DNA from 4 places in the Sorangium sp. So ce834 genome. Region 1 is predicted to be linked to each of the others. Evidence: riboswitches for the same ligand, from Rfam matches in the RefSeq annotation. Region 1 holds a riboswitch; each other region holds the start of a gene.

Region 1 (2,194 bases):
TCGATAACAAAGTGCAACCGATGCACGCGGATGAGCGGATTGCTCCCAGCACGATGACAGCCAGGAGACGGCGCAGCGCGCACACCGCCGATTCCCGCGAATGCGCGTTCGAGCCGGGCATACCCGCGCGGGAGCAGCGTCCGGCGGAGTCGCTCGCCGCACGCTCGAAAAGAGAGCACGAGAGCCCGCCCCGTCACGTCAGGCTCCGCGACGAAGCGAGCCAGACACGGAACACTTGCTCACAAGTAAAGAGCCAGGACGAACAAAGCACACTGCGGCGAGAAAATCACCGGAACGTGCGCCGCACGCGCGGGGCGGCGCACGCTCCGAGCGGGCCCCGGGGGCGAGCGGCGATCCCAGGACGAGCAAGTAAAGAGACTTTAACTACAGAAACACATCGCTTGCAGCTTTTTCGAGGAAGCTTGTCCGCGTGCGTCTCGGTCAATTTCGCGGACTCCACGTTGCGCGCGGAGGACGCGAACGCGCATCGCGCTGCCTGTCGGCGCGACAGGGCGGCGCCACGCGCGCAGGACACCACGGCAGCGGCGGACCGGCCGCTCGCAATGGCGCGAGGGCGGGCGCGGGACAGCGCGGGCCCCCGCCGCGCCGGACCTCCGGACGCCGGGAGCGCTCCGCGGACCGCGGCGGGCTGGACGGCACGCGGCGGCAGCCCGCGCGCGCGGTTCGTCACGGAGCTCGGTCCGGCGTGAGGTGCGCCCGCGCGGACCGCGGAGACAGCCGCCGCGAGCGCACCCGCGCGCGCCGCGAGACGGCCGCCGCGAGCGCACCCGCGCGCGCCGCGAGACGGCCGCCGCGAGCGCACCCGCGCGCGCCGCGAGACGGCCGCCGCGAGCGCACCCGCGCGCGCCGCGAGACGGCCGCCGCGAGCGCACCCGCGCGCGCCGCGAGACGGCCGCCGCGAGCGCACCCGCGCGCGCCGCGAGACGGCCGCCGCGAACGCGCCCGCGCGCCTCGGGGCAGCCCCGCGAGGCGAGCGCCTGCCCCGCGGCCGCGGCGCGACGTCCTTGACGCCGGGCGCGAAACGGGACTACCGAGCATCCATCTGACAATCCACACCTCGGGTGCCCTCTGGGCATAACAGGGAAGCCGGTGCGAAACCGGCGCGGTACCGCCACCGTGAGTGGGGAGCCGCCTCCAAAGACCACTGGGCCTCTGAAGAGGCCTGGGAAGGTGGACGCGGCGCTGGGAGCCCGAAAGGCTCCCTGAACCCATGAGCCGGGAGACCTACCCGAGCTCCCCACGAGGTGCAGCTTGCGCACGTCTTCGTGGCGTTCGGGTGCGGACTTCACCCGGAGCGCCGAAATCGGTCTTCACGGCCGCGCTATATCCATCGCCGCCGTGCTCTTCGCGACGCTGCTCGCGCCCCGGCCCGCGGCCGCGATGCACCTCGCGGAGGGCGTCCTGCCGCTCGGCTGGTGCGCGGTCTGGAACGCGCTCGCCCTGCCCTTCGTCGCCGTCGCCCTCCACCTGCTCCGGCGCCGCACCCGGAACGACGCCTTCTACAAGCCGTTCGTCGGCCTCATCGCCGCCGCCGTCTTCGCGATCTCGTGCATGCCCGTGCCGGTGCCGACCGCAGGGACCTGCTCCCACCCGTGCGGCACCGGGCTCGCCGCGGTGCTCATCGGCCCCTGGATGACCGTCCTCGTCACCGTGGTGGCGCTCCTCATCCAGGCCCTCTTCCTCGCCCACGGCGGGCTCACCACGCTCGGCGCCGACGTCGCGTCGATGGGCATCGCGGGCGCGTTCACCGGATATCTCGTCTTCCGGCTCGCGCGGCGCTGCGGCGCGAGCCTCTGGGTCGCGGGGTTCCTGGCCGGCGTGACGTCCGACTGGGCCACGTACGCGACCACGGCGCTCGAGCTCGCGCTCGGGCTCGCGGGCGACGGGTCGGTGGGATCCATGTTCACCGGCGTCGCCCTCGCCTTCGTCCCCACCCAGCTGCCGCTCGGCCTGCTCGAGGGCGCCATGACCGCGGGAGCGCTCGTCTTCCTGCGCGCCCGGCGGCCCGACATCCTCGAGCGGCTCCAGGTCGTCCCGCTCCCCGCGGGGGCGTCGTGACGCGGCGGGCCGCGCACCGCGCGCTGCCGGCGCTCGCGGGGGGCGCGCGCGCCGCGGCGCTGCGGCTCGCCGCCGCGCTCCCGGCCGCCGCCGCGCTCTGCCTCGCCGCGTGCGG
Region 2 (2,194 bases), 5.7 Mb from region 1:
GGAACCCGCGCCACGACGGACGCGAGCGCGCGCCGGAATTCCCCGCGCGCCTCCCGTGACGGCAAGAGCGCGAGCCGCGGCACGCCCTGCTCGCGGCCCGTGCCGTTCGCGATCACGTCCACGGTCGCGCCGCGGCCGAGATCGACGCGCGCGAGCGCCCAGGCGTCGATCGTGCGCGTGTCGGCGTTCTGCCGGCGCTGGACGGTGTCGTCGCTCGCGTCGAAGAGCGTCCCGCGATCGTCGACGAACGCGTAGCGGTTCGCCGCGGCCTCCGCGCTCACCCCGAAGATCGAGGTCACCGGGCCCGCGCTGACGCCGGCGAACGCCCACCCGCGCCTCGCGCCGAACGAGCCTGCCGTGGCGCCCACGCCGGCCGTGGTCCGGGAGGGCCGTCGAGGCTCGAAGAAGATCGCGCCGCCAGGCCCGAGGCGGTCGGCCTCGATCGGAGCGTTGCCGCGGTAGATCTCGACGCGCTCGACGAGCCACAGGGGCACGAGCGAGAGATCCGCGGTCCCGGCGACGTCGTCGTTCAGGCGGACGCCGGCGAGGTACACCGGCGTCTGCGCGGCCGTCGCGCCTCGGATCGCGGCGGTCGCCGGTCCGCCGAAGCCGCCGGACTCGGTGACCTGGACGCCCGGCTGCGTGCGGAGCACGTCCGCGGCCTCGAGCCCCGCGCCGGCCAGGCGGTCGCGGCCCAGCACGGACCCGGCGACGGACCTGTCCTTGGGCGGGGCGGGCGCGCGCACGCGATCCCCCTCGACGCGCACCTCCAGGGGGGCTGTCGCGGCGGCCGCGCGATCGCCGCCCAGCTCGGCCCCTGCCCCGCGCAGCTCTTCCGCGACGGCTGCCGGCGCCACGGCGCTGCCGGCGGCGAGCACGAGCCAGAACCCCGCGCCGTCGCTCCGCCGGCGGCGCCTCACACGCTCAAGGGATTGATCCATTCACGCCCGCCTGCCCGCGTCGACCCAGCACTGCTCGGGTGAGCTGAGAGCCGAATCGGAGGGACCGCGGGACGGGCTGCGGCACCGCGCGTGAGCGAGGTGATCCAGAGCCTGCGCGCCTTCCCCTCGAAGGCTCAGGTCAGCGCGCGCCGGATCGCCGGCGCGCGCACCTTCGGCAGGTCTTCGGACTCACGGGCGCTGCGGCCGTCGCCGGCCGCTCTCCTACTGATCACCGCTTCCCAGGCCGCTCAAGCGCGGCCCAGTGCTCGATGGTGATGGTCGTTCCCGTTCACCGCTGCGGGGGCAGCCCCGGATTCTCACCGGGTTCCCTTTTCAGCTCGCCGGGCGATGGCCTGGCGAGCACCGATGGCGCGGCGACTCGTTTCACACCTCGCGTGGAATGTCAATGCGAGAAGCGCTGAGCCGGCGCGGCTCGTTCCCGGGGCTCGCTCGCGAGCCCCCTTCGGTGACCGGCGCAGGAAACCTTGACAGTTCGTATTGAACATGTCATGGATTAGTTGAAACTGATTTTCCTTATCAGGTTTCTGTAGCGGCCAGCGACTCCACGTCCAGAGCCCGATGAACCGAGCCCACGCGGCTCTCGAAGCCCATCGGAGCTGGATGTGACGACGTGCCCATTTCGACGTTCGCGCCGACGCCGCGCCTCGACGCCCTCGCGGGCGGAGCGCGTGCCCCGGCGCTCCGCGCTCGCCCTGGAGGCGCGGCGGCCGAGCCTTTGCCGGCGCGCCCCGATGCGGCGTCGCGCTGCACGTCCGTCCCATGAGACCCGCGGCGCGCCGGGTCCCGAGCGCGCGGCCCGCGGCGGCGCGGCGGCGATCGCGCGCTCCCGCGTCAGCGCCGGAAGCGCCGCCGCCGCCGCGCGGTGACATCGCCGCGCTCCGGCCCGAGCGCCGCGCCGCGGGCGCCCCGCGATTCCACACCTTTCAAGGAGTGTTCGATGAATTCCATATCGATGCCGGCTGCCGTCGCTCATCCCTCGTTGAACGCCGGGCAGATCCTCAAGCAATACACCCCCGAGTCGGCGTTCTTCTTCGCGTCGCCGACACGCACGCTCCTCGCGCAGGGCGTGCACGACATGATCCTCGAGACGATCGGCACCGACCGCGGCGAGCGCCTCTCGGACCGCATCACCCGGGTGCTCGCGGCGCAGGGGCGGGCCGGCCACGGCGTCCCCATGGCGGTCGGCGCGGTGCCGTTCAACAGCACCTCGCCCGCGCACCTCATCGTGCCGA
Region 3 (2,194 bases), 5.7 Mb from region 1:
GCATTGATGCTGGGCATCGCGGTGACCTTCCTCGGGGTCTTCGCCCTGCTGCGCTCGTGGAGGCGCGGCGCCGCGCAGCCCGCCCCGTCGAGCGGCGCCGTCGCGGCGGCCGTTCGCGACGAATATGACGAGCGCCTCGACGACGAGCTCCGGGCGCGCGACGCGTGAGCACACCCTCACTGGAAGGCGGTAGTCGCTCCCCTCGTCCGGCTCCCTGCGCAACATCTCGCTTGACCTGCGCCCCGCACCGCAATATGTAGTGCCTCGTGTTGGTGCCCTTGGCTTCGGCCAAGGGCTCAAAAGGGAACCCGGTGCGAATCCGGGGCTGCCCCGCAGCGGTAAGCGAGAACGATCTCCACGACGAGCACTGGCCTCCTGGCTGGGAAGCGGTGGACCGTAGGAACCCGGCGCCAGCCGGAACGCTCGCGAGCCCGAAGACCTGCCAACATCCTGCGTCGGGGAGACATCCCGCGCCGGTTTTGACCTGGAAGCCTCGAGGGAGGCGGGGAGGTCCGACTCGGCGTAGTCCTGCGCCCGGCTCGGCTCCGATCCCCTCCCGCGATGCCTCTCTTTCGCCCGCGGGGGAGAATGGTCTGTCCGAGCCTTTTTCAATGGCCCAGCGCATCCTACGCCGTCGGCAGGCCTCTCCTCCTCGCAGATTCAACGTCAGCGGCTCGATACCGCTCCAGACGAGGACGACAAACGAGGGGCGAATGCTCGCCAAGAATTTTCCGCCGACATGCAGGGGGTCGCCTGCGTATGCCGTGTGCGCCGGGGCAGCGAAGCTGAGCGCAGGCGCTCGAGCAGATTGGCCAGATTTGTCGCAGCCCCCGAGGAGCACCTCGCGTCCACGACCACGTGCGGATGGAGAGCCCTGCTCGAGGTGCGTCCATGTCCCTTGTTCAAGGTGAGCAGAGGATCACTTTGTTTCTTTTGTCTTGATTCGCAGCGCCCGCCGTGTCTGTTTCATTGCGTGTCACGTATGGAAGTGATCGTGCTACCGGCCCTTGCAAGAGGAACGCTCCGCCGCCGTGCATGCTTCTTGGTCGCCGCGTTGTCCTTCTCGTTGCCCTCTCGGCTCGCCGTGGCGCAGGTTGTGCCTCCACCCGAACCGGCCGGAGCCGTTGGCGACGCCGCGGCCCCAGTCGCTGCCGCTCCGATAGAGGTCACGGTGAGGGCGCGGAAGGGTGAGGTGCAGGAGCATCGAGAGTCCGCAGAGGCTGTCTCCATCCTGGAGCTCGCGCGCACGAAGCGGCGGGCGGCGGACATGGGCGACGTCATGAGCCAGGTTCAGGGCGTGAGCGTCGCTCGCGCGGGCGGCCTCGGCACCAGCGCGCGGTTCTCGCTCAACGGATTCTACAGCGATCAGATCCGCGTGTTTCTGGACGGTGTTCCGATCGAGCTCGCGGGGTTCGCCTCTGGGATCACCGGCGTGCCGGTCAACCTCGTCGAACGCATCGAGATCTACCGAGGGGTCGTCCCGATCCGCTTCGGCGCCGACACCCTCGGCGGCGCGGTCGACCTGGTCACCCCGAAGAGTTACTACGAAACGGGCGCTGATCTTTCGTACCAGGTCGGCTCGTTCGCCACCCACCGCGCGACCCTGGGTGCTCGTTACCGTCACGAGGAGAGCGGCTTCTTTGCTGCCGGGAACGCGTTCATCGACTCCGCGCGGAACGACTATCCCACCGACGTTGAGATCCCGGATGCAGGGACAGGACGCCCTCTGCGTGCGACCGTGCGCCGGGGGCATGACGCCTACGGTGCACGCGGCGCTTCGATCGACGTTGGACTCGTCGATCGTGCGTGGGTGAAGCGGCTGACGCTCCGCGCGTTCGCCTCTCAGTATGACAAGGAGCTCCAGCACAACGTGCTCATGACGACGCCGTACGGGGCGGTGACCTACGGCGAGGAGCTCTACGGGGCAACGCTCCGCTACGCACAGCCCGAGGCCCTGTGGCATGACCTCGACCTCGAGCTCCTCGCCAGCGGCTCGCGGCGGGTGATCGATTTCCAGGACACCTCCAGCGCCGTGTACGACTGGGACGGCCGCGTCGTGGGGGAGCGGCGCAGGCCGGGTGAGATCGACGGGCGGGCGCGGGACCAGACGATCTGGCAGGACAGCCTTCTCGGAAGGATACACGTCACATGGCAAGCAGGACCGCAGCGCGCCGTGCGGCTCAACGTCTCCCCG
Region 4 (2,194 bases), 1.2 Mb from region 1:
TCGTCGTTCTGCTCGATCTGATCGCCGTGGGCCGGATCCTCGGCGAAGAACGTGAAATTCGAGTACAGCGTGAAGCGATAGCGGAGGAAGTAAGCCATCGCGCTCAGGTCGGCGTCCCGCCACGCGGTCGAGGTGGAGACCGACGCCATGTGCCGCGCGGTCGACCCGCCCTCGGTCGGATCGACGGCGCCGAAGTGATCGATGCACGGCTGCCCGAAGGCGGAGGGCGGCGGGTTCAGACCGCCCTGCTCCCCCTCCCCGCACACGGCGCGCGCCGGGATCTGGCCGGAGCCGTGCCAGGTCGAGCCGTAGGACATCCACGTCGCCTGGACCTTGCCGGTGCTGCCGAGGTCGCGCGTCGCCCTCAGGTAGACGTTGAAGCGCTTGAGCCGCTCCGGGCTCTGGAACGGCCCGTCGTTCCGGTAGACCTCCGCCGCGGCCACCGCGCGCCATTCGTCGCCGAGCTCCGGCGAGGCGATCACGAGGCCGCGCAGGATGCCGTACTGCCCCACGCTGAGCTGCGCGGTGCTCTCGTCGAGCTTCTCGGCGAAGCGGAGGTTGACGGCGCCCGCCGTGCCGAAATCGCCGATGCTCGCGTAATAGGGCCCCTTGTAGCCGTCGAGCCCGATCACGAGCTCCGGGATCATGAAGTAGAGGTCGGTGAAGCCGTGCCCGTGGCCGTGGCTGACCAGGTTGACGGGCACCCCGTCGACGAAGAACGCGACGTCGGTCCCGTGGTCGGCGTCGAAGCCGCGCAGGAAGTACTGGTTCGCCTTGCCGCCGCCGGCGTGCTGCACGGCGAAGAGCCCGGGGACCGACTCGAGGATGTCGCCCGGCCGGAGCCGCGGCCTGAGCTCGAGCTCGCGGTGCCCGACCGAGACGCGCGAGGCGGCCTCGCTGCCCGGCTTCTCCGCGTGCACCGTGACCTCGATGGGCTCTTCCTGGGCGCGCGCTGGCGGCGCGGCGAACAGCGAGATCGCCAGCGCGGCGATCCGATGGAGTCGATGACGGTGTCCGTGGCCCTTCGTGACGTTCTCGCGCAGCATTCATGTCCTCCTTCGCGCAATCGCGCGGAGCGGCGCCGGGCCGCTCGCATCGAGCTCCGGGAGGAGGAAAAGGTCGCCCACGGCGCGATGCCCTGGACCGACCTCTCGCCCCCGCGGGCGACCGGAAGGCAACGCAGGGGGCGGCTCGGGATCCGGGACGTGCGCAGGGCTGCACCGGCTCGGACCTCACCGCCTCCCTCGAGGCTCCCAGGTCGAACCGGCGTCGGATGTGTCCCCGTCGCCGGGCGCGGGCAGGTCTTCGGGCTCGCGAGCGCTCCGGCCGGGCCGGCTTCCTACTGTCCACCGCTTCCCAGCCCTCATCGGGCCAGTGCGTGGGGTGGAGGTCGTTCTCGCTTACCGCTGCGGGGCAGCCCCGGAATCTCACCGGGTTCCCTATTCAGCCTGAGCGAGCGCCCAGGCACCAGCGCGGCGCGCACCCTAGGAGGATGCACCTCCGGCTGTCAATCGCTCCCGCTCACCTCGCCCGCTCCACGCGCGTCCCTCGCCATGCGCCCGCCTCGCGCGGGCTTCCTGCCCGCGCGGCTCGCGCCCGCCTCGCGCGCGCCACCTGAACGTGAGCGCTCGCCGCGCGACGTCCGCGCGCCGGCCGAACGTTCGGGCTCTGGCGAGGATGGGCTCGCTCCTCCGTGGGTCGCGTGCTACACGGCCGCCGCCGTATATGCCGCGTAACGACCTCCGCAACATCGCCATCGTCGCCCACGTCGACCACGGGAAGACCACGCTCGTCGACCACATGCTCCGCCAGGCGGGCGCCTTCCGAGAAAACGAGGTCGTGGCCGAGCGCGTCATGGACTCGAACGATCTCGAGCGGGAGCGCGGCATCACCATCCTCGCGAAGAACACGAGCATCCGGTACCGCGGGGTCAAGATCAACATCGTCGACACGCCCGGCCACTCCGACTTCGGCGGCGAGGTCGAGCGCACCCTGATGATGGCCGACGGGGCGCTGCTCCTCGTCGACGCCGCCGAGGGCCCGCTGCCGCAGACGCGGTTCGTGCTCTCGAAGTGCCTCCAGCGCGGCTTCCCGGTCATCGTGGTCATCAACAAGATCGACCGGAGCGACGCGCGCGCCCACGAGGTGCTCTCCGAGGTGTTCGACCTCTTCTGCGATCTCGAGGCGAGCGACG

What was found. Region 1 has a riboswitch for cobalamin ahead of WMF20_RS02085 (energy-coupling factor ABC transporter permease). Riboswitches for the same ligand answer to the same signal wherever they lie in the genome.
Region 2: linked by a shared signal. The riboswitch ahead of WMF20_RS22625 (TonB-dependent receptor) and the one ahead of WMF20_RS02085 (energy-coupling factor ABC transporter permease) in region 1 are both predicted to bind cobalamin.
Region 3: linked by a shared signal. The riboswitch ahead of WMF20_RS22525 (TonB-dependent receptor domain-containing protein) and the one ahead of WMF20_RS02085 (energy-coupling factor ABC transporter permease) in region 1 are both predicted to bind cobalamin.
Region 4: linked by a shared signal. The riboswitch ahead of WMF20_RS06505 (TonB-dependent receptor) and the one ahead of WMF20_RS02085 (energy-coupling factor ABC transporter permease) in region 1 are both predicted to bind cobalamin.

What each region holds. Positions count from the first base shown of each region.
Region 1 covers NZ_CP150351.1:552,744-554,937, reverse strand. The annotation lists cobalamin riboswitch at 1,064-1,267, shown strand; gene WMF20_RS02085 (energy-coupling factor ABC transporter permease) at 1,402-2,079, shown strand; gene WMF20_RS02080 (hypothetical protein) at 2,076-2,194, shown strand, end outside.
Region 2 covers NZ_CP150351.1:6,264,632-6,266,825, forward strand. The annotation lists gene WMF20_RS22625 (TonB-dependent receptor) at 1-941, opposite strand, end outside; cobalamin riboswitch at 1,099-1,324, opposite strand; gene dhbC (isochorismate synthase DhbC) at 1,900-2,194, shown strand, end outside.
Region 3 covers NZ_CP150351.1:6,216,472-6,218,665, forward strand. The annotation lists gene WMF20_RS22520 (cytochrome c-type biogenesis protein) at 1-168, shown strand, start outside; cobalamin riboswitch at 254-461, shown strand; gene WMF20_RS22525 (TonB-dependent receptor domain-containing protein) at 908-2,194, shown strand, end outside.
Region 4 covers NZ_CP150351.1:1,774,564-1,776,757, reverse strand. The annotation lists gene WMF20_RS06505 (TonB-dependent receptor) at 1-1,046, opposite strand, end outside; cobalamin riboswitch at 1,280-1,487, opposite strand; gene typA (translational GTPase TypA) at 1,678-2,194, shown strand, end outside.